2 linked regions of the Asanoa sp. WMMD1127 genome follow. The protein of the gene in region 1 interacts with the protein of each later gene in a pairwise test. Links are inferred from orthologs where the notes say so. Each region holds a gene or a part of one and is shown in the gene's direction. Other genes may lie near its edges.

Region 1 (10,096 bases):
TGCGCCGGGCATGGGCCTGGCCGGCCGGAACCGCCGTACAGGTGGCGTTGCTTGTTGGTGGTTTTCTGCACTGGACGCTTTTCGCGCTGGGCCTGATCTTCGGCCTGGTCTGGCTCTACGTGCTGCACGTGCGCCGGTCGATCCTCGGTTAGGGGTGCGGCTCCGCGGCACTGCGTAGCACGCAGAACTCGTTGCCCTCGGGGTCCGCGAAGACGACCCAACCGCCGTCCTCTCCAGGAGGCGGGTCGCGGCGGTCGTCGACGATCGTGGCGCCGATCGCGAGGACGCGGGCCACCTCCTCGTCGCGCGGCACATCCGGGCGCAGGCAGATGTGCACGCGGTTCTTCGTCGTCTTGGGTTCGGGCACCGTCTGGAAGTACAGGTGAAGCCCCGTGGGCAGCGAGATGCTGCACTCCGGGTCGCCGGGGAGATCGTCGTCGGCCAACGGCGCCGACATGACCTTGCCCCAGAAGCTGGCCAACGCGAACGCGTCCGTGGAGTCGATGGTGACGTTGAGGATCGTCGGTGGCATCGTCATCCGTTCTCACGACTGCGCCACTGGGTGATCGCGATGCCGTGTCCGTCGGGGTCGCGGAACGCCGCGGCCCAGAGCTCGAGCTTGGCGCCCCGGTTGACGACCCGCGGCGGGTACGTGAACCGGACCCCCTTCGCCCGCAGGTCCTCGTAGACCGTCATCACGTCGCCGACCTCGAGGTTGAGGTGGACGAGCCGCCGGTTGACCGGTGAGGCGTCCTTGATCTCCCGCAGGACCATCCGGGTGTCGCCCGATGCCAGGACGGCGTTGCGTTCCCCGCCGTCGATCTCCTGGAAGCCGAGCATATCCCGGTAGAAGGCGATCGAGCGCTGGAGGTCGCGGACCAGGAAGGTCAGGCCGACGCCGTGGATGGTGGCGCCGGCGGCGCCGGGGCGGGCGCTCGGGTACGCGGTGAACAGGTCGGCGAACTGGTCGTCCTCGTCGGTGTCGCGCTCGGTGCCGTTGCGCGGGGTCTTCGGTGGCTCGGGTTCGTCGGCGATCGGCGCGGCCGCCGCCGCGGTGGCAGCAGCCGCCGCAGCCGGGGCCGCCTGGCCCGATCGCGCGCCGGTCGCCCAGCCTTCCTCGTCGAGAACCGGGTCGCCGCTCTCGCCAGCCGCCTCACCAGCTCGCGGAGACCGGGCTTCGTCGGTCGCCGCGTCGTCGTCCGCGGCCTGGTCGGCTACCGCCGCACTGTCCGTCGACCGGTCCGCATCGTCAACCTCGCTGTTGGCGCCGGCCTCAGCTTCCGCGGAGCGGGCATCCCTGTCGGAGCCGGTCTCGGCCTGCGAGCCCTGCGCCGGAGCGTCGACGACGGCGCCGGAGCGGGCCGAGCCGCCGGCGTCCGACCGGATGTCGTTCTCCGACCCGGCCGCGGCCACGTCGCCCTCCGCCCGCGCCTCGCCCTCAGACCCGGCCTCGGCCTCCGCCTCAGCCTCCGCATCCGCGGACCCGCGACTGGCCGGCCGACTGACCCGCCGCTCGGTGAAGATCGGATCAGCCCACGCCGCGTCCTGGTCGAACACGTCGTCTGGCCGCGCGGTGTTGGGCCCGGCCGCCCCCCGCTGCCCCGGCACCTCAGCCGGCGGCGGGACGGTAGCGGTAGCCGTACCCGTACCCCCGGATCGCTCGTCCGCCCGCTCCGCCCGCGTGCGATGCGGATCAGGCCGAGCCCGCCGCGCCAACGGCGGCACGGGTGCCTCCGCCGGCTCGACCAGCGTCCCCTCGACCACGATCGGACCGCCGGGCGTCTGGTGGACGACCACCGGCTCCGCCGGCTCCCGCAGCCCGCTCAGCTCGTCGGTCAGGTCGGCCGTCGTCGTCTCGATGGTCTCGACCGGCGCCGCCGTGTAGCCGTCGTCCGGCCGCGGCCACCGATCGTCGTCCGCGGGAATCGGCCCGGAGACTGGCCCGATGTCGGAGACAGGCCCCAGGTCGGTCTCGCGGACCAGGGCGGCCTCGGCGTGGGTGAGCACCTCGTCCCAGAGGATCCGGATGTGCCGCGGGTCGTCGATGGCCACCATGATGGGCAGGCTGGCGCCGACGTCAGGCCACTTGGCGACCGGCACCCGCGGGTCGCGCATCCGCACGAGGCGGCCGGCCACGCCGGGCGCGTCGACGAGTACCTGCAGCTCACAGCGCCCGAACACCGACGACGCGGGTGGCTCGGAGACACTGTGCACGTGGGCGGTGCCGGCGACCCAGGCGCGCGCCCCGCCGCGGATCGTGGTGACCAGCACCAGCCCGACCGCCAGCACGATCAGCGCGATGCCGAGCGCCACGATCGCCAGGCTCTGCATCCCGATCCCGAACAGGACCACGAACAGCGCACAGGTGCCCAGCACCGCGGCGAACAGCTTCCGAACCGGTGCCAGCGGGCGGCGGTTGCCGTTCGCCACAGTGGACCTCCCCTGAGTCACCAAGAAGGCTAGGCCCAGGCCGCCCGCATAGGGAAGAGCCGGCCGGGGGCAGGTGATCGGCCATCGGTAGCATGAACACCCCAGCGTCAGGAGGGTGTTCAACGTGTCCAGCAGCCCGGTCGAGCGCACGCTCGTGCTGATCAAGCCAGACGCGGTCCGCCGCGGCCTCGTCGGCGAGATCCTGAGCCGCTTCGAGCGCAAGGGCCTGACCATCGACGCCCTGGCCCACCGCCGGATGGACGCGGACCTCGCCGACGCGCACTACGCCGAGCACGTCGAGAAGCCGTTCTACCCGCCGCTCAAGGAGTTCATGACCAGCGCGCCGCTGGTCGCCCTGATCCTCAGCGGCGACAGCGTCATCGAGGTGGTCCGCGCCCTGGTCGGCGCCACCGACGCGCGCAAGGCCGCCGCCGGCACCATCCGCGGCGACCTCGGCCTCTCCAACCGCGAGAACCTCGTGCACGCCTCCGACTCGCCCGACAGCGCCAAGCGCGAGATCGCGCTCTGGTTCCCCGGGGCCTGATCCAACAGCCGGTCCCGGGTCCGCCGGGGGCACGACCGTCGCTCCCGCCGGGGACCGCTCGCTCCGCTTCGCTGCCAGGTCCGCGCCCGGACCAGGCCCGCGGTGGCCACGCGCCGTCGCGGACCGTCGCCGTCCGCGCCACGCTCGAGCGTGAGGAACGGGCCGTTCCTCCGCGGAAAGCGTTAGTAAGGGGCCGTTCCTTAAAGGCGGTAGCCGAGGCACGCCGCGAGGACCATACTGGCGCGGTCGTCGAGATCGACGGAGCTCGACGGGTCAGGAGCGGGTCTTGCGCCACGGAATGTTGTCGGGGCTGGAGCGGTTGGCCGCGGTGACCGCCTTGCTGCAGCGGATCCGCGTCGAGGCGCCCAAGAGCGGGGTGTGGGAGGCCGCCGACCCGCAGTGGTGGTGGCGCCGCCCGCGCGCCACGGACGAGATCCAGACGCCGGTCTGGTTCGACGACGACGGCCTGCCGGTCGCCGCGGCGCTGTTGACCGACTCGACACAGGCCTGGTCGCTCGACCTCATCCGGCTGCCAGGGTTGACCCTGCCGTTCGACGACCTGGCCCGGCCCGCCCTGGCCCAGCTCGACCAGCGCGAAGCGACCGTCGAGGCGCTCGTGCCGGTCGACGACCTGGAGCTGGCCGCCTTTTACGAAGAGCACGGTTTCGCACGCGAGGACGACGTGTGGTCGGGCTGGATGCCGGCGAGCGACCGCCCGGCGGTGGCCGCGCTGCCGGCGGGCTACCGGTTGGTGGACCGGGCGGGCCGCGGCACGCCGCCGCATCCGATGGCCGGCCGCAACGGACCCGACGTCGAAGCGCGGCTGCGACAGACCACCCTCTACGACCCCCGGTGCGACCTCGCGGTGCTGGCGCCGGACGACACCGTCGCCGGTTATGCGCTCTTCTGGCCCGACCCCCTCACCGGCGTCGGGCTCGTGGAGCCGGTCCGCGTCGAGGACGCCCACGCCGGCCGCGGCATCGGTTACGCGATGATCAGCGCCGGCCTCGACCGCCTGGCCGGGGCCGGCGCCACCACCTTGAAGATCGGCTGGGAGTCCGAACGCGCGGGAGAGCTCTACACCCGCCTCGGCTTCACCGACCTGCAGACCCTCGCCACCTACCGGAGAGACGTCACTTGACCGAGCCGCGCATCACGCCGGAGATGACCCAGCGCTGGGCGAAGACGTAGACCAGGACCAGTGGGGCCAACGCCATCAGGTAGGAGGCGAAGGCCAGCGTGTAGTTGGTGCTGAACTGGCCCTGGAACACGTACTGCACGAGCGGCAGGGTTTGCGCCGACGGCGACGACAGCACGACCAGCGGCAGCAGGAAGTCGTTCCACGCCCACAGGCAGGTCAGGATCCCGACGGTCGCGTTGATCGGGGCCAGCAGCGGGAAGATGATCCGCCAGAACGTGGTCCAGACGCTCGCGCCCTCGGTCATCGCCGCCTCCTCCAACTCGCGCGGGATCGAGTTGAGGTAGCCGACGTAGATGAAGACGTTGAGGGCGAGCCCGTACACCACGTACAGGAAGATCAGGCCGATCTGGTTGTCCATGAACAGCAGCGAGGTCTGCTTCACCACGGGCAGCATGATGATCGGGAACGGCACGAACAGCGCCGAGACGAAATAGAAGAACAGGATGCGGAAGCGGCGGCGATGCCAGTTGCGGCTGATGGCATACGCGACCATCGAGTTGGACAGCAGCGTCAGCACCACCGCGCCCACCGTGATGAGCGCGCTGTTGAGCGCCGCCCGTGGGAAGTTGGTCAGCTCCCAGGCCTCGCTGAAGTTGGCCCAGCGCGGGTCGCCCGGCAGCCCGAAGCCCGAGCCGGTCAGCTCGTCGGGGGTCTTGAGGGCGGTGACGATCGCGAAGTACAAGGGGATCAGCACGGTCAGCGACAGCACGCACATCAGCGCGGTCAGCCACCAGTTGACCTTGAAGTTCTCCCGCGGCTCGGACGAGCGGCGCGACCAGAGCCGGCGGCGCGGCGGCTCCGCGTCGGCGGCGGGCGGCGTGGCTCGGGTCAAGGCGTCGGTGGTCATCAGGCACGCACCTCCCGGCGCATCAGGATGCGGAGCTGGAACAGCGAGAACGCGACGATCACGATGAAGAACACGACCGCGTTGGCCGTCTGGTAGGCGAAGTCGCCGCCCTGGAACCCGCCCCGGTAGATGACCAGCGAGATGGACTCGGTCGCCGTGCCGGGGCCGCCGTCGGTCAGCGGGATGATGTGGTCGAAGACGTTCAGGAAGTTCTTCAGCGACAGCACCATGTTGATCGTGAAGAACGCGGCGATCAGCGGGAACGTGATCTGCCGGAACTGCCGCCAGGCGCCGGCGCCGTCGATGGACGCGGCCTCGTACAACTCGGTCGGGATGGTCTGCAGCCCCGCCAGGTAGAGGATGACGGCGAAGGCGGTGGCCTGCCAGACCGCGAACACCACGATCGCCAGCCACGCCAGGTTCTCGTTGGCCAGGATGCTCGTCGAGAACGTGGCGCTGCCCAGCTTCTGGCCGAACCAGGGGAGCGTGTAGCTGAACAGGTAGTTGAAGATGTAGCCGACCACCAGGATGGCCATCACGTTGGGGAGGAAGAAGACGCCGCGCAACGCCGTCCGGAACTTGATCTTCGCGTTGAGGCCGATCGCGATCGCCAGCGCGAGCACGTTGACGAGGACCGTGCTGAGGATCGCGAACTGGAAGGTGAACAGGTACGAGTCGCGGATCCGCTCGTCACCGAAGATGTTGGTGTAGTTGTCGAACCCGACGAAGCTCCAGTCGCCGTAGCCGGCGTAGTCGGTGAAGCTGTAGAAGACGCCCTGCAGCACCGGGATCGTGTGGAACACGAAGAACAACACGAAGGCGGGCACGACCATCCAGTAGAAGGTGCGGTTCGTACGCGTCATCTCGCCTCCTCAGCCGCGTCGCCGGGTGAACTTGTCCCACTCGTCGTCGAGGGACGCGAGGAACGCCGCCCGGTCGCCGTCGATGAGGAACTGCTGACAGATCTGGGGCAAGGGGATCGCCGGCGGGATCTGGTGGTCGGCGAACCCGGTGACCTGACCGCTCGCGAAGACGGGCACGAGGTCCTTGAGCGCCTCGTCGGCCGGCTCGAGCGCCTGCAGCGGCGGGACGGCGCTCTGGTCCTCGGCGTACGCGGAGACGACCTCGGGCCGCATCAGCCAGTTGACGAACGTCATGGCGGCGTCCTTGTTGGACGGTTCGCGGCCCAAGGTGATGGCGACGTCCACACCGGACACCAGCCGCGTGTCGGCCGGCGAGTCCATCGGCAGCGGGAACACCCCGATGTCGAAGTCCGGCTCGAACTCGCGGATCGTCGGGATGGCCCAGATGCCCTGCAGGTACATGGCCGTCTCGCCCTCGGCGAACGCCTGGTTGCCGTCGTTGTAGCCGCGGGAGAGCTTGTCGGGCTGGGCGTACGAGAAGAGTTGCTGGTAGCGGTCCGCGACGGTGCCGTAGGCGTCGGCGAAGGTGGTCGCGCCGGCCCGCCGCTGCTCCCAGAAGTCGTCGGGCGGCAGGTTGGCGGCGAGCGCGTTGAACGACGGCAGCGCCGTCCAGGACTCCTTGAGCGTGGCGTAGAACGGCGTCACACCGGCCGCCTTGAACGTCTCGGCCGCCGCGATCAGCTCCTGCCAGGTGGTCGGCACCTTGACGTCGTGCTGCGCGAACAGCGCCTTGTTGTAGAGCACCCCGTCGGCGTTGCTGGCGAACGGCAACCCGTTGACCTCGCCGGGGTTGGCGGTGCCGAGCGCGTTGATGATGTCGAGGATCGCCGGGGTGACGGTCCTGGTCGCGGGTTCGCGGGCGAAGTCGTAGAAGACGCCGGCCCGGGCGAGCTCGCCGAACGACGCGTTGGCGTTGAGCGTCATCACGTCGGGCACGTCGTCGCGGACCAGCCGGGTGCGGATCGCGGTGTCGGCGTTGGGCACGTGGTTCTGCACCACGTGGATGTCGGGGTGCTCCCGCTCGAAGTCGGCGATCAGCCGGTCGAAGGTCTCGATGGCCTCGGGCTTGAACTGGAAGAAGTCGAGCGTCGTGCGGCCGTCGTCGGCGCCGAGGACACCGCAGCCGCCGAGCAGGGCGGCCGTGGCGAGGCAGGCGACGACGCGGACGATGCGGCGGGGCATGGGCACACCACCTCCGGGCAGTGACGGACGTCACCATTGACTTACTTCTACGCCGAAAATAAGTCCCCGGTCAACCCTTGGCGATATGCCGCAAATAGCGAATCCTGCGCGTGCATTGCTTTGAATGCACAAGAAACAGATCGGCTGGCATCATGAGCACACCCGATCGATCGAGGTGGGATACCCGGTGTCCAACGGTTCAACCGGTTGGCCGTCGCTGACGCCCGCGACCCGGGCCGCCGCCGTCGAGCTGCTCCGGCACGGCCCGCTGTCCCGCACGGCGCTCGCCCGCCGCCTCGGCCTCTCCGCCGGCAGCGTGACCCGGCTGGTCGCGCCGTTGCTGGCGGGCGGGCTGGTCGTGCCGGTCGGCCCGGGCCGCGAGGGCGGTGTCGGGCGCCCGTCGACGCCGCTGGACGTGGTCGCCGATGGGCACCGGTTCGTGGGCGTCAAGCTCACCGGGTCACACGGGTACGCCGTGCTGGCCGACCTGCGCTCCACGGTGCTGGCCACAGTGGACGCTCCGTTGCGCGGCAAGTCGCCGGCCGACGTGGTCGCGAGCGTCGCGTCGCTCGTCGCCACCTGCGCCGGCGGTGAGGCGCTGACCGGGGTCGGGGTGAGCCTCGGCGGGCGGGCGGCCGACCACCGCACGGTGACGGCGGCGCCGTACTTCGGTTGGGCCGAGCCGGTCGACCTAGGTGGTCTCGTCGCCGCCGCGACCGGGGCGCCCACCGTGGTCGACAACGACGTGCTCGCGCTGACCCGGGCCACGCACTGGTTCGGCGCCGCCCGCGGCCGTGACCGGTTCGCGCTGGTCACCATCGGCGTGGGGGTCGGCTACGGCCTGGTCGTGCACGATCGCCTGGTGGACAGCGACGACGCCGGCGTGGGCCTCGTCGCCCACCTCCAGCTCGACCCGCTCGGCCCGCTCTGCGCCCGTGGCCACCGGGGCTGTGCCGAGGCGATGCTGGCCAGCGGCAAGATCCGGGACGCGGTGGCGGTCGGCCGGGGTCGCGTCGCCGGCTACGCCGAGTGCCTCGACATGGCCGAGGCCGGCGACCCGGTTGCCGCGCGGGTGGTGCACGACGCCGGGCGCGCGCTGGGCCGGCTGGTCGCGATGGTCGCCAACCTGACCATGGCGCCGCTGGTGGTGCTCTCCGGCGACGGCATCCGGCTCGCCTCGGTCGCCGCGGCCGCGATGGCCGACGGTCTGGCCGCCGACCGGGATCCGGCCGCTGACCCCGTCGCCGTCGAGGTGCATCCCGGCGGCTTCGACGCATGGGCGCGCGGGGCCGCGGTCACCGCGATCCAGTCGTACGTCGGGTGAGTCAGGCGGTGGCGTCTCCCTGCTGGAGAATCCGGATCGGGTTGCCGAACGGGTCCCGCAGGCCCATGTCGGTGCCGTAGAAGTGCGCGGTCGGCTCCTGCGTGAAGTCGGTGACACCGCGCGCCTTCAGGGTGTCGAAGAGCTGCTGGATGTCGTCCGTGATGAGGACCAGGCCGGTCAGCGCGCCCTTGGCCACGAGCTCCCGGAGCTGGCGGGCGGTCGCCTCGTCGTGCAGTGGGGCGCCCGGTTCCTCCAGGGAGATCTCGGTGCCGTCGGCGCCGGGGACGCGTACGGTCAGCCAGCGGTAGTCGCCCTGCCGGACGTCGTTGCCCTTCTCCAGACCGAGCTTGTCGACGTAGAAGTCCAGCGCCTCGTCCTTGTCCAGCACGTAGATGGACGTGACGTTCAGCTTCGTGATCATCGCCTTGGTGCTCCTCGCGTGCGCGTCGGTGCGGACACCGCCAGGTTAGGAAACCCGGCTCGGCGGCGGCTTCTCCGAAACTGATCGATCGGGTCATCCTTCCGGGCGACAGCCATTGACCGACCTAGATCATCGGAGAAGCATCCCGGGCAGCTTTCGTACGCGCGCGGAGCCGAGGTGGTCGAGATGCGCGCTCGTGGTCTGGTCCTCGTCTGTGCCCTGGTGCTGGCGTCCGTCGCCGCCCCCGCGGCGGCGTCCTCGCGGGACGACCCGGCGGTGGTCGCCGAGTGGAACGCGATCGCGGTCACCACCCTGGTCGGCGACCCGACCAGGTCGCAGCCCGAGGGGCTGCTCTACATGGGCTTCGTGCACGCGGCCGTCTACAACGCGGTCGTCGGCATCACCGGCGGCTACGAGCCCTACCGGTTCCGCGCCCGCGCGCCGCACCGGGCCTCGGCACCGGCCGCCGCGGTCGCGGCCGCACACCGGGTGCTCGTCACCTACTCGCCTGCGGCCTCGTCCACATTGGATGCCGCGTACGCCGCGTCGCTGTCGCGGATCCCGGACGGCCCGGCCAAGGCCGCCGGCGTCGCCTTCGGCGAGCTAGCCGCCGACACGCTGATCCGGCAGCGGGCCGACGACGGCCGCAACGCGCCGGTGTCCTACACCCGGCCGCCGGCCCCGGGCGTGTGGCGCCCCACCCCGCCGGCCCTGGCGCCGTTCGCCGTGCCGTGGCTGGGCGCGGTGCGCCCGTTGCTCGTCCGCGACGGCGCCCAGTTCGGCACGCCGGGTCCGCCGCCGGCCCTCGGCTCGGCCCGCTACGCCCGCGAGTTCGCCGAGGTGAAGGCCCTCGGCAGCGCGACGTCGACGGTCCGGACGCCGGCCCAGACCGACACGGCCCGCTTCTTCGCGGGCAACGTGGTCGTCCAGTTCAACGCGGCCCTGCGCGACCAGGTGGCGCTGCGCGGCCTGAGCCTGGCCGCCGCCGCCCGGATGTTCGCGGCGGTCGACATGAGCCTCGCCGACACGGCGATCTCGGTCTGGCACTCGAAGTACCGCTACGCCTACTGGCGCCCGGTCACCGCGATCGCGCTGGCGGACACCGACGGCAACCCGGCCACGACCCCGGACCCGACCTGGACACCCATGATCGCGACGCCGCCCTATCCGGACTGGGTGAGCGGCTACTCGGCGGCGTCCGGCGCCTTCACCGCGGCCTTGGCG
Region 2 (10,272 bases), 7.0 Mb from region 1 along the record:
GTGTGCCCCGGCACGCGTCCAACGTCGGCCCTGTGTCGGTCGACGGCGTCCGGCACACGATCGCGGGCCGGGTCTGCATGGACCAGATCGTCCTCGACGTCGGCGACCAGCCGGTCGCGCCCGGCGACGTGGCGACCCTGTTCGGCCCCGGCGACGACGGTGCGCCCACCGCCGACGACTGGGCCGCGGCCATCGACACCATCAACTACGAGATCGTCACCCGATTCGGGAGCACCAGAGTCCCGCGGGTTTACGACGGCGAGGAAGGTGAATGAGCACCCGACGCCGCGCGGGCATCATCGGCGCGGTGGTCGGTCTGGCCGCGGCCGGGATCGCCACCGGAGTAGCCGTCGAGCGCGCGGTCGTCCGCCGCTCGAAGCGGGGCGTGGCTGACCCCTACGTGGACGAGCCGTTCGACCGCCTGCCCTATGACGAGGTCCTCACCGTCAGCACCGCCGACGGCACGGACATCCACGTCGAGGTGGTCGAGCCGACGGTGACCGAGCCGGCCCCGGCGACCATCGTGTTCGTCCACGGCTTCTGCCTCGACATGGGCACCTTCCACTTCCAGCGCACGGCTCTCGCCGCCAAGGGCGAGCACCGGATGGTCTTCTACGACCAGCCCGGCCACGGCCGCTCCGGCAAGCTGGAAACCGGCGAATACGAGCTGCCGGCCCTCGGCGAGACGCTGCGCGCGGTGATCGACGAGACGGTCCCGGACGGCCCGCTGATCCTGGTCGGGCACTCGATGGGCGGCATGACCATCATGGCGTTCGCCGAGCTCTACCCGGAGTTCTTCGACGACCGGGTGCGGGGCTGCGTGCTGATCGCCACCTCGGGCGGCCTGATCGACGAGACCCGCCTGGGCCTGCCCGCGCTGATCGGCCGCGTCGGCGGCCCACTGCTGCCGCTGGTCAACAGCGCCACCCGGCTGACCGGCCCGACCATCGACCGCGCCCGCATCGCCGCGACCGACCTGGCCTGGCTGCTCACCCGACGGTACGGCTTCGGCGACTCCCGCCCCAGCCCGTCGCTGGTGTCCTATGTGGAGAAGATGAACTCGCGCACGTCGGTCGACACGGTCGCCCGCTACCTGCGCACGCTCTACACCCACGCCCGCTACCCGGCACTGGCGGCGCTCGAGCGCACCCCGACCGTGATAATCGTCGGTGACAAAGACATGATCACTCCGGTCGCGCACTCCGAGGAGATCCTGCGCCACCTGCCCGACGCGGAGTTCGTGAAGGTCAACAACAGCGGGCACGTCGTCATGCTGGAAAACGCCGACGAGGTGAACGCGGTGGTCCTCGCATTCCTGGAGAAGATCTCGGCATGATCCAACTGGACACTGTGGACGACACCCGGGCGTTCGGCGCGCGGCTGGCGGCGGTGCTGCGCCCCGGCGACCTGGTCGTGCTGACCGGCCCCCTCGGCGCCGGCAAGACCGCGCTCGTCCAGGGCATCGGCGCCGGCCTGCACGTGCAGGGCGACGTCACCTCGCCGACCTTCGTGATCGCCCGGGTGCACCGCCCCGACCGGGCCAACGGCGGCGCGACCCCGCTCGTGCACGCCGACGCGTACCGGATCGGCGCCGCCGCCGACCCGCTGGCCGAGATCGACGGGCTCGACCTGGACGCCTCGATGGACGACGCGGTCACCGTGGTCGAGTGGGGTGAGGGCATCGTCGAGCAACTGCGCGACGAGCATCTGCGCGTACGCATCGACCGGCGCGACGACGACACCCGGGTGATCGAGCTCGAACCGGCCGGCGGCGACTGGGCCGACCGCGTGGCGACGCTCACCGAGGACGCCCGGTGAACCTGCTCGACCTGCTGCCACCCGAATGGGCGAGCGCCCTGGGGCCGCACCTCGACCCGGCCGCCACCGCGGACCTGGGCGCCTTCGTGGCCGCCGAGTACGCGGCGACCGCCGTCTACCCGCCGCTGACCGACCTGTTCACCGCCTACCGGCTGTGCGGGCCGGCCGACGCCCGCGTGGTCATCCTCGGCCAGGATCCCTACCACCGCGCTGGTCAGGCCCACGGGCTCAGCTTCAGCGTCCAGGCCGGCGTACGCGTCCCGCCCTCGCTCCGCAACGTCTACAAGGAGCTGGCCGCGGACCTCGGCGTCCCCGCGCCCGACGGCGGCGACCTGCGCGGCTGGGCGACGCAGGGGGTGCTGCTGCTCAACGCGGTGCTCACGGTGCGCGAGGGAGCGGCGGGGTCGCACGCCAACAAGGGCTGGGAGGCGTTCACCGACGCCACCATCCGGGCCCTGCAGGACCAGCCCGACCGGGTGGTCTTCCTGCTCTGGGGCGGCTACGCCCGCAAGAAGGCGGCGCTGGTCACCAACCCGGCGCACGTCGTGCTGGAGGCCGGCCACCCGAGCCCGCTCAACCCGCGCGGGTTCCTCGGCAGCCGCCCGTTCAGCGCCGCCAACAAGGCCCTCGCCGACGCGGGCCTGACTCCCATCGACTGGAGCCGCTCGGCCTGAGCGGCAGTCACGGCAGCCCGCCGGATAAGGTGCATATCGTGCTCGTTCTCGTCCTCGACACGTCGACGCCCGCGGTGACCGCGGCGGTGGTCGACGTCACCCCGACCGGCCACACGGTGACAGCGGAGCTGCGCACGGTCGACGGGCGCGCGCACGGCGAGCTGATGGCGCCCGAGGTCGACGAGGCCCTGCGCCGCTCCGGCGCCACCGTCCGCGACCTGCGGGCGATCGTCGCGGGCACCGGCCCCGGGCCGTTCACCGGGCTGCGGGTGGGCCTGGTCACCGCGGCCAGCATGGGCCAGGCGCTGGGCATTCCGACCTACGGCGTGTGCTCCCTCGACGCGATCGGCGGTATGCCGGGCCAGGTCACGCTGGTGGCGACCGACGCCCGCCGGCGCGAGGTCTACTGGGCGCTCTACGACCAGGCCGGCGCGCGCGTCGACGGCCCGCACGTCGACCTGCCCGACGTGGCCGCCGAACGGTCCGCCACGGTCGCGGTCGGCGACGGCGCCCTGAAATACGCCGACCGGCTCGGCGTCAAGGTCCTCGACGAGCCGCGCTATCCCACCATCGACGGCTTCGTCGCGCACGCCGCCGACCGGATCCGCGCCGGCGCGCCAAGCGAGCCGCTCACCCCGCTCTATCTCCGCCGCCCGGACGCCGTCGCGGCGGGAGGGCACAAGCCGGTGCTGCGGTGACGGCCAAGCTCACCCGGCTGCGCTGGTGGCACATCGCGCAGCTGCTGCCGATCGAGCAGGACCTGTTCGGCGACGAGAAGTGGTCGGCCGGCATGTTCTGGAACGAGCTGTCCAGCGGCCACTTCTACCTGGTCGCCCTCGACGAGCAGGAGCGGATCCTCGGGTACGGCGGTCTGGCGGTCAACGGCGACGAGGCGTGGATCCAGAACATCGCGGTCCGCCGGGACGCACAGCGACGGGGCATCGGCCGGGTCATGGTCGAGGCGCTGCTCGGCGAGGCCGAGCGGCAACGCGCCCACGCCGTGCTGCTGGAGGTCGCGGTCGACAACGCCCCGGCCCAGAAGCTCTACGCCACCTACGGTTTCGAGCCGATCGGCGTACGCCGTGGGTACTACCAACCGAGCAACACCGATGCGCTGGTGATGAGACGTGACTGACGAACCCCTGGTCCTCGGCATCGAGACCTCCTGCGACGAGACGGGCGTGGGCATCGTGCGCGGCACGACGCTGCTGGCCGACGCGTTGGCGTCCAGTGTGGACCTGCACGCCCGGTTCGGCGGCGTCGTGCCAGAGGTGGCCAGCCGGGCGCACCTCGAGGCGATGGTGCCGACCATGCAGCGCGCGCTCGACGACGCCGGCGTGACCCTGGCCGACATCGACGCGATCGCCGTCACGGCGGGCCCCGGCCTGGCCGGCGCCCTGCTGGTCGGCGTCGCCGCCGCCAAGGGCTACGCGGTCGCGGCCGAGAAGCCCGTCTACGGCGTGAACCACCTCGCCGCCCACGTCGCCGTGGACACGCTCGAACACGGCCCCCTGCCGGAGCCGGCGATCGCGCTGCTGGTCTCCGGCGGCCACTCCTCGCTGCTGCTCGTCGACGACCTGGCCGGCGGCGTGACCCCGCTCGGCTCGACCATCGACGACGCGGCCGGCGAGGCGTTCGACAAGGTGGCCCGGCTGCTGGGCATGCCGTTCCCCGGCGGGCCGCCGATCGACCGCGCGGCCCGCGAGGGCCAGGCCACGATCGCCTTCCCGCGCGGCCTGACCGCGGCCAAGGACCAGGCCGCGCACCGCTTCGACTTCTCGTTCTCCGGGCTGAAGACCGCGGTGGCCCGCTGGGTCGAGGCGCGCGAGCGGGCCGGCGAGCCGGTGCCCGTCAACGACGTGGCAGCGTCCTTCCAGGATGCGGTCTGCGACGTGCTGACCGCCAAGGCCATCGACGCCTGCCGGCAGCACGGCGTGGACACGCTGGTGATCGGCGGCGGCGTCGCGGCCAACTCCCGGCTGCGGGCGATGGCCGAGGAGCGGGCGGCCAAGGTGGGCATCACCGTGCGGGTGCCGCGGCCCAAGCTGTGCACCGACAACGGCGCGATGGTGGCCGCGCTCGGCTCGCACCTCGTCGCGGCCGGCGTACGGCCCAGCCGGTTGGATCTTCCGGCCGACTCCGCGATGCCGTTGACGCTCGTGAGTGTGTAGTGTCCGGCCACGTGATCGTGCGCATGTGGGAGGCGCGGGCCGAGCCCGGGCGCCTGCCCGACCTGGTCGACTGGGTCTGCGACACGGCCCTCCCGCGGATCGAGGTCTACCCGCTGCACATCGCCAGCGAGGTGTTCTCGTCGTCCGACGACCGGTGCGTCGTGATTTCCAGATGGCGCAGCGATCCGCAGGCGCTGGGCGCCCCGCCGCCGCTGCTGGTGGCCAGGCCACCGCACGAGTGGGACTTCACCCAGGTCGACCGATAATCGGTGGCGCCGGTCAAAGTTGATCAATTAACTTCGGCCATGCTATGCGCCCCCTACCCGTCGCCGATCCCGGCGATCCCGATGTCCGGTCGGCCACCCGCTACCTGCTGTGGCTGGCGGCCCGCACCTGGCCGTCGTTGCTGGCCGCGATCGGCTTCGCGACCCTCTGGATGGTCAGCCAGGCGCTGATCCCGGCCACCGTCGGCCGGGCGATCGACGCGGGCCTCGCCGACCGCGACCCCGACGGCCTGCTCCGCTGGGGCGGGGTGCTGCTGGGGCTCGGCCTGGTCACCGGCGCGACCGGCGTCCTGCGCCACCGGATGGCCGGGTTCAACTGGCTCGCCGCCGCCTACCGCACCGTCCAGCTCACCGTGCGGCAGGCCAACCGGGTCGGCGCCACGCTGCCCAAACGGCTGGCCACCGGCGAGGTCGTCAGCATCGGCACGGCCGACATCAACCACATCGGCGGGGCACTCGACATCACCGCCCGCGGCACCGGATCGCTGGTCGCGGTCATCACCGTCGCGGTCATCCTGCTGCGCACCTCGGTGCCGCTCGGGCTGGTCGTCGTGATCGGCGTGCCGGTGATGATGCTGATCGCCGGCAGCCTGATCAAGCCGCTGCAGCGCCGCCAGCAGGTCTACCGCGAACAGGAGGGCAAGCTGACCACCCGGGCCGGCGACCTCGTCGCGGGCCTGCGGGTGCTGCGCGGCGTCGGCGGTGAGTCGACGTTCGCCGGCCGCTACCGCGCCGAGTCGCAGGGCCTGCGATCGGCCGGCGTACGCGTCGCCCGGATCGAGTCCCTCCTCGCCGCCTCCGAGATCCTGCTGCCGGGCATGTTCCTGGTGTTGGTCACCTGGCTCGGCGCCCGCTTCGCCCTGCGCGGCGAGATCAGCGCCGGCGAGCTCGTCGCCCTCTACGGCTACGTCGCCTTCCTGGTCAGCCCGCTGCGCCAGCTGACCGAGGCGATCGACCGGCTGACCAAGGGGCACGTCGCCGCCCGCCGGGTGGTGCGGATGTTCACCATCGAGCCCGAGTTCACTTCGCCGGCGGCGCCGGTCTCGGCCCCGCCCGGGCCGCTCGTCGACGCCGAGTCGGGGCTGACCGTCCAGCCAGGACGGTTCACCGCGATCGCGGCCGGCGACCCGGTGGCGGCGGCCACGATCGCCGACCGGCTCGGCCGGTTCGCCGACGGTGCCGTCACGCTGTCCGGCGTACCGCTGGCCGATCTCGACCTGGCCGACGTGCGAGCCCGGGTGCTGGTGGCCGACAACGACGCGCGGCTGTTCTCCGGTCCGCTGCGCGGCGAGCTCGACCCGCGGGCCAAGGGCGACGCGGCGGTCGCGTCGGCCCTCGACGCCGCGAGCGCCCGCGACGTGCTCGACGCCCTGCCCGACGGGCTCGACACCCTGGTCGCCGAGCGAGGCCGCGAGTTCTCCGGCGGCCAGCAGCAGCGCCTGCGGCTGGCCCGCGCGCTGGTCGCCGACCCCGAGACGCTGGTGCTGGTCGAGCCGACCAGCGCGGTCGACGCGCACACCGAGGCGCGGATCGCCGCCCGCCTCGGCGCCGCCCGCGCCGGGCGCACCACGGTCGTCTGCACCACCAGCCCGCTCGTGCTCGACCGGGCCGACGAGGTCGCCTTCGTCGCGGGCGGCCGGGTGGTCGCCACCGGCACCCACCGCGAGCTCCTGCGCCAACGCCCCGACTACGCCGCCACCGTGACCAGGGAGGAGGACGGATGACAAGACAGCTCCCTGTCGCAGAAGCGTGGGAGGTGCGGCGCTATGCGCGCCGACTGGTCCGCCGCCATCCCCGTCAGCTCGCGCTCGCGATTGGGCTGCACGGGCTGGCCGCGGTCGCGGGCCTCGTCGCCCCGCGGCTGCTGGGCAACCTGGTTGAGGGACTGTCCACCGGCACCACCACCCGAGCCGTCGACGAGGTGGCGATCGCCATCGCCGCGTTCGTGGTGACGCAGGCGGTGCTGACCCGGTTCGCCGCCTTCTGCTCGGCCCGGCTGGGCGAGCGGGTGCTGGCCGAGCTGCGGGAGGAGTTCGTCGACCGGGTCCTCGCCATCCCACTGTCCACCGTGGAGCGGGCCGGCACCGGTGACCTGCTCACCCGTACGTCCCGCGATGTCTCGGCCCTGTCGCACAGCGTGCGGTTCGCCATGCCCGAGACGCTGATCGCCATTGTCACCGCGGCGTTCGTGGTCGGCGCGATCATCCTCACCAGCCCGCTGCTGGCGCTGCCCTGCCTGATCGCGGCGCCGATGCTCTGGTACGGCACCCGCTGGTACCTGCGCCGCGCGCCCGCCGGCTACCTGCGGGAGAACGCCGCCTACTCCGACATCACCGACGGCATCAGCGAAACGGTCGAGGGGTCGCGCACCACCGAGGCGCTGCGTCTGCAGGATCGCCGCCGGGCCCGCACCGACACCGACATCGCCCGGTCCTACGCGGCCGAGCGCTACACGCTGATGCTGCGCACGGTCTGGTTCCCCATCGTCGAGGTCGGCTACGTGGTGCCGGTGGTGGCCACGCTGCTGATCGGCGGCTGGTTCTACCTGGAGGGCTGGGTGACGCTGGGCCAGGTGACCGCGGCGACGCTCTACGTGCAGGCGCTCGTCGACCCGCTCGACCGGCTGCTGTCGTGGCTCGACGAGCTCCAGGTCGGCGGGGCCTCGCTGGCCCGGCTGCTCGGCGTGGCGGGCAAACCGGCCCCGGCTGCCGAGACGGTGCCGGCGCCGCGCGGTGAGCGGTTGGTGGCCAAGGACGTGCGATACGCCTATGTGGAGGGTCGCGACGTCCTGCACGGCATCGACCTGACGATCGAGCCCGGCGAGCGGCTGGCCATGGTCGGCCCGTCCGGCGCCGGCAAGTCGACGCTGGGCCGCCTGCTGGCCGGGATCCACGCGCCCACCGGCGGCTCGATCACCGTCGGCGGGGTTCCGCTGGCGTCGTTGCCGCTCGACGAGCTGCGCTCGCACGTCGCGCTGGTGACGCAGGAGCACCACGTCTTCATCGGTACGGTCCGCGACAACCTGGTGATGGCCCGGCCGGGCGCCACCGACGACGAGGTCCGGACGGCGCTGGCCGCGGTCGACGCGCTCGACTGGGTCGCCGCGCTGCCGTCCGATTTGGACACCGTGGTCGGCACGGGTGGCTACTCGGTGCCGCCGGCCCAGGCCCAGCAGCTGGCCCTGGCCCGGCTGGTGCTGGCCGACCCGCACACGCTGGTGCTCGACGAGGCCACCTCGCTGATCGACCCGCGGGCGGCCCGGCACCTCGAGCGGTCACTCGCCGCGGTTCTCCAGGGGCGCACGGTGATCGCCATCGCGCACCGGCTGTTCTCGGCGCACGACGCCGACCGGGTCGCGGTGGTGGAGGACGGCCGGATCACAGAGCTGGGTTCCCATGCCGAGCTGGTCGCGGCCGGAGGCTCGTACGCCGCGCTCTGGCGCTCCTGGCACGGGGACGACGGCCCTTCCGACCGTATTCGGCGCGAAAGTCCTTATTCGACAGTGGCGTAACCGGTCGTCCTTAACGGGTCACGGCCATGTAGAGCCCAAGTAACAACAAGGTCACAGCTGCGATCGCGAAGAGGACGAGGAGATCCCGGCGCACGGTGCCGGGCTTCTCCGGCAACGAAGGAAGATCGCTGGTCACGATCGCGAGATCACCGAGAGTGCGGGCGCCATAGGCGTTTCCCACACGCTCCGTGAACTCGTCGAGGCTCAGGTGACCGGTCGCGGTGTGCTGCTGTAACAGCTCGACCACGCGCTGTCGATCGTGGTCCGACGCACGAGTATCCAAAGTCAACCTATCCCCTCTCCGCGGCCGAAAGCGTACGCTCTGAGAGCGCTTTCTCGGGTCGCCCGAACGCATCGAAGCCGGTTCCAGTGCCGTGACCGGATCGTTACGGCAGCGTGTCGACCGCGCGAGGTAGGGGCGCAAATGCGCGAGTATTTTGTGTTTCGGATTGCAAGGGTCCGGGAGGTCAACAGTGCCGTTCGCCCCCGAGCGGTCCGCTCAACGGCCATGAAGGAGTCCAAGGTTATGCGTAACCGATTTCTGTCGGTCGCCGTCGCCACTATGGCGGTCGGCGCACTGGCACTTGCGGGTTGTGGGTCGGATGACTCGGGCGGCGGCGACGCCGGTGGCGGCGGTGCCGCCAAGAAGGTCGGCGTGATCCTGCCCGACGCCGCGACCTCGCCGCGCTGGGAGGCCAACGACCGCCCGCTGCTCGCCGACGCGTTCAAGAACGCCGGCATCGAAGCCAACATCCAGAACGCCGACGGCGACAAGGCCAAGTTCGGCACCCTGTGTGACAGCATGATCAACGAGGGCGTCTCCGTCCTGCTGATCGTCAACCTGGACTCCGACTCCGGCAGCGCCTGCCTGAAGAAGGCCCAGGGCGCGGGCATCAAGACGATCGACTACGACCGCCTGACCCTTGGCGGCGAGGCGTCGTACTACGTCTCCTTCGACAACGTCCAGGTCGGCAAGCTGATGGGCGAAGGCCTCACCAAGTGCCTGACCGACGCCGGCAAGACCAAGGCCAACATCGTCCAGATCAACGGCGACCCGACCGACAACAACGCCGCGCTGTTCAAGCAGGGCTACGTCGAGGCGCTGAAGCCGAAGGTGGACGCCGGCGACTACACCATCGTCGGTGACCAGACCGGTAAGTGGGACGCCACCGTCGCGGGCACCGCGTTCGAGCAGCTCTACACCCAGGCCGGTGGCAAGGTCGACGGCGTCATCTCCGCCAACGACACCATGGCCCAGGGCATCATCGCCCGGCTCACCGCCAACGGCCTCAACGGCAAGGTGCCGGTGACCGGTCAGGACGCCAGCAAGGAAGGCCTGCAGGCCATTCTCGCCGGCAACCAGTGCATGACGGTCTACAAGGCCATCAAGAAGGAGGCCGACACCGCCTCCAAGCTCGCGATCGCGCTGATCAACGGCGAGACCCCGGGCAGCGACCTGGTCAACGGCTCGGTCAAGGACACCGTCCTGAACAAGGACGTCCCGTCCGCGCTTGCTGTGCCGCAGGCGATCTACAAGGACTCCGTCAAGGACGTCATCGCCGACGGTTTCTGGAAGGCCAGTGACATCTGCACCGGCCAGTTCGCGGCGGCCTGCACCGAGGCCGGCGTTCAGTAACCAACGCCAGCGGGCCCGGCAGGCATGACCTGCCGGGCCCTCTGGGCGCTTAGGGCCACGGTTACTGCCGGGGCGCGAAACAACTAGTGAGGTGACCATGACGGTGCCGGAGGGCGCTGCGGGGACGGTGACGACGGCGACGGACGACGCCGAGCCGTTGCTGCGGTTGCGCGGGATC

What was found.
Region 2: the proteins of ndk (region 1) and ung interact in binary tests that used the Escherichia coli proteins (3 or more experiments, as listed by UniProt). The link is inferred for Asanoa sp. WMMD1127 from one-to-one orthologs.

The regions. Positions count from the first base shown.
Region 1 is NZ_JARUBP010000001.1:7,943,993-7,954,088, reverse strand. What follows is about bases 1,441-4,264. They hold ndk (nucleoside-diphosphate kinase), read left to right. Parts: upstream 1,441-2,554; coding sequence 2,555-2,974; downstream 2,975-4,264. Other genes in these bases: O7635_RS38025 (carbohydrate ABC transporter permease), read right to left, coding at 4,108-4,264; O7635_RS38030 (GNAT family N-acetyltransferase), read left to right, coding at 3,261-4,115. Outside these bases: O7635_RS38050 (DUF4233 domain-containing protein), read left to right, coding at 1-152; O7635_RS38045 (VOC family protein), read right to left, coding at 149-532; more of O7635_RS38025, read right to left, coding at 4,265-5,022; O7635_RS38020 (sugar ABC transporter permease), read right to left, coding at 5,022-5,885; O7635_RS38015 (extracellular solute-binding protein), read right to left, coding at 5,895-7,127; O7635_RS38010 (ROK family transcriptional regulator), read left to right, coding at 7,315-8,451; O7635_RS38005 (VOC family protein), read right to left, coding at 8,453-8,872; O7635_RS38000 (vanadium-dependent haloperoxidase), read left to right, coding at 9,059-10,096. UniProt on the Escherichia coli protein: Major role in the synthesis of nucleoside triphosphates other than ATP. The ATP gamma phosphate is transferred to the NDP beta phosphate via a ping-pong mechanism, using a phosphorylated active-site intermediate.
Region 2 is NZ_JARUBP010000001.1:945,748-956,019, reverse strand. The notes cover bases 654-3,653. They hold ung (uracil-DNA glycosylase), read left to right. Parts: upstream 654-1,814; coding sequence 1,815-2,492; downstream 2,493-3,653. Other genes in these bases: tsaD (tRNA (adenosine(37)-N6)-threonylcarbamoyltransferase complex transferase subunit TsaD), read left to right, coding at 3,620-3,653; rimI (ribosomal protein S18-alanine N-acetyltransferase), read left to right, coding at 3,187-3,627; tsaB (tRNA (adenosine(37)-N6)-threonylcarbamoyltransferase complex dimerization subunit type 1 TsaB), read left to right, coding at 2,531-3,190; tsaE (tRNA (adenosine(37)-N6)-threonylcarbamoyltransferase complex ATPase subunit type 1 TsaE), read left to right, coding at 1,333-1,818; O7635_RS04675 (alpha/beta hydrolase), read left to right, coding at 654-1,336. In the rest of the region: alr (alanine racemase), read left to right, coding at 1-275; more of O7635_RS04675, read left to right, coding at 272-653; more of tsaD, read left to right, coding at 3,654-4,663; O7635_RS04645 (hypothetical protein), read left to right, coding at 4,675-4,929; O7635_RS04640 (ABC transporter ATP-binding protein), read left to right, coding at 4,974-6,671; O7635_RS04635 (ABC transporter ATP-binding protein), read left to right, coding at 6,668-8,458; O7635_RS04630 (DUF1707 domain-containing protein), read right to left, coding at 8,469-8,741; O7635_RS04625 (substrate-binding domain-containing protein), read left to right, coding at 8,985-10,094; O7635_RS04620 (ATP-binding cassette domain-containing protein), read left to right, coding at 10,192-10,272. UniProt on the Escherichia coli protein: Excises uracil residues from the DNA which can arise as a result of misincorporation of dUMP residues by DNA polymerase or due to deamination of cytosine.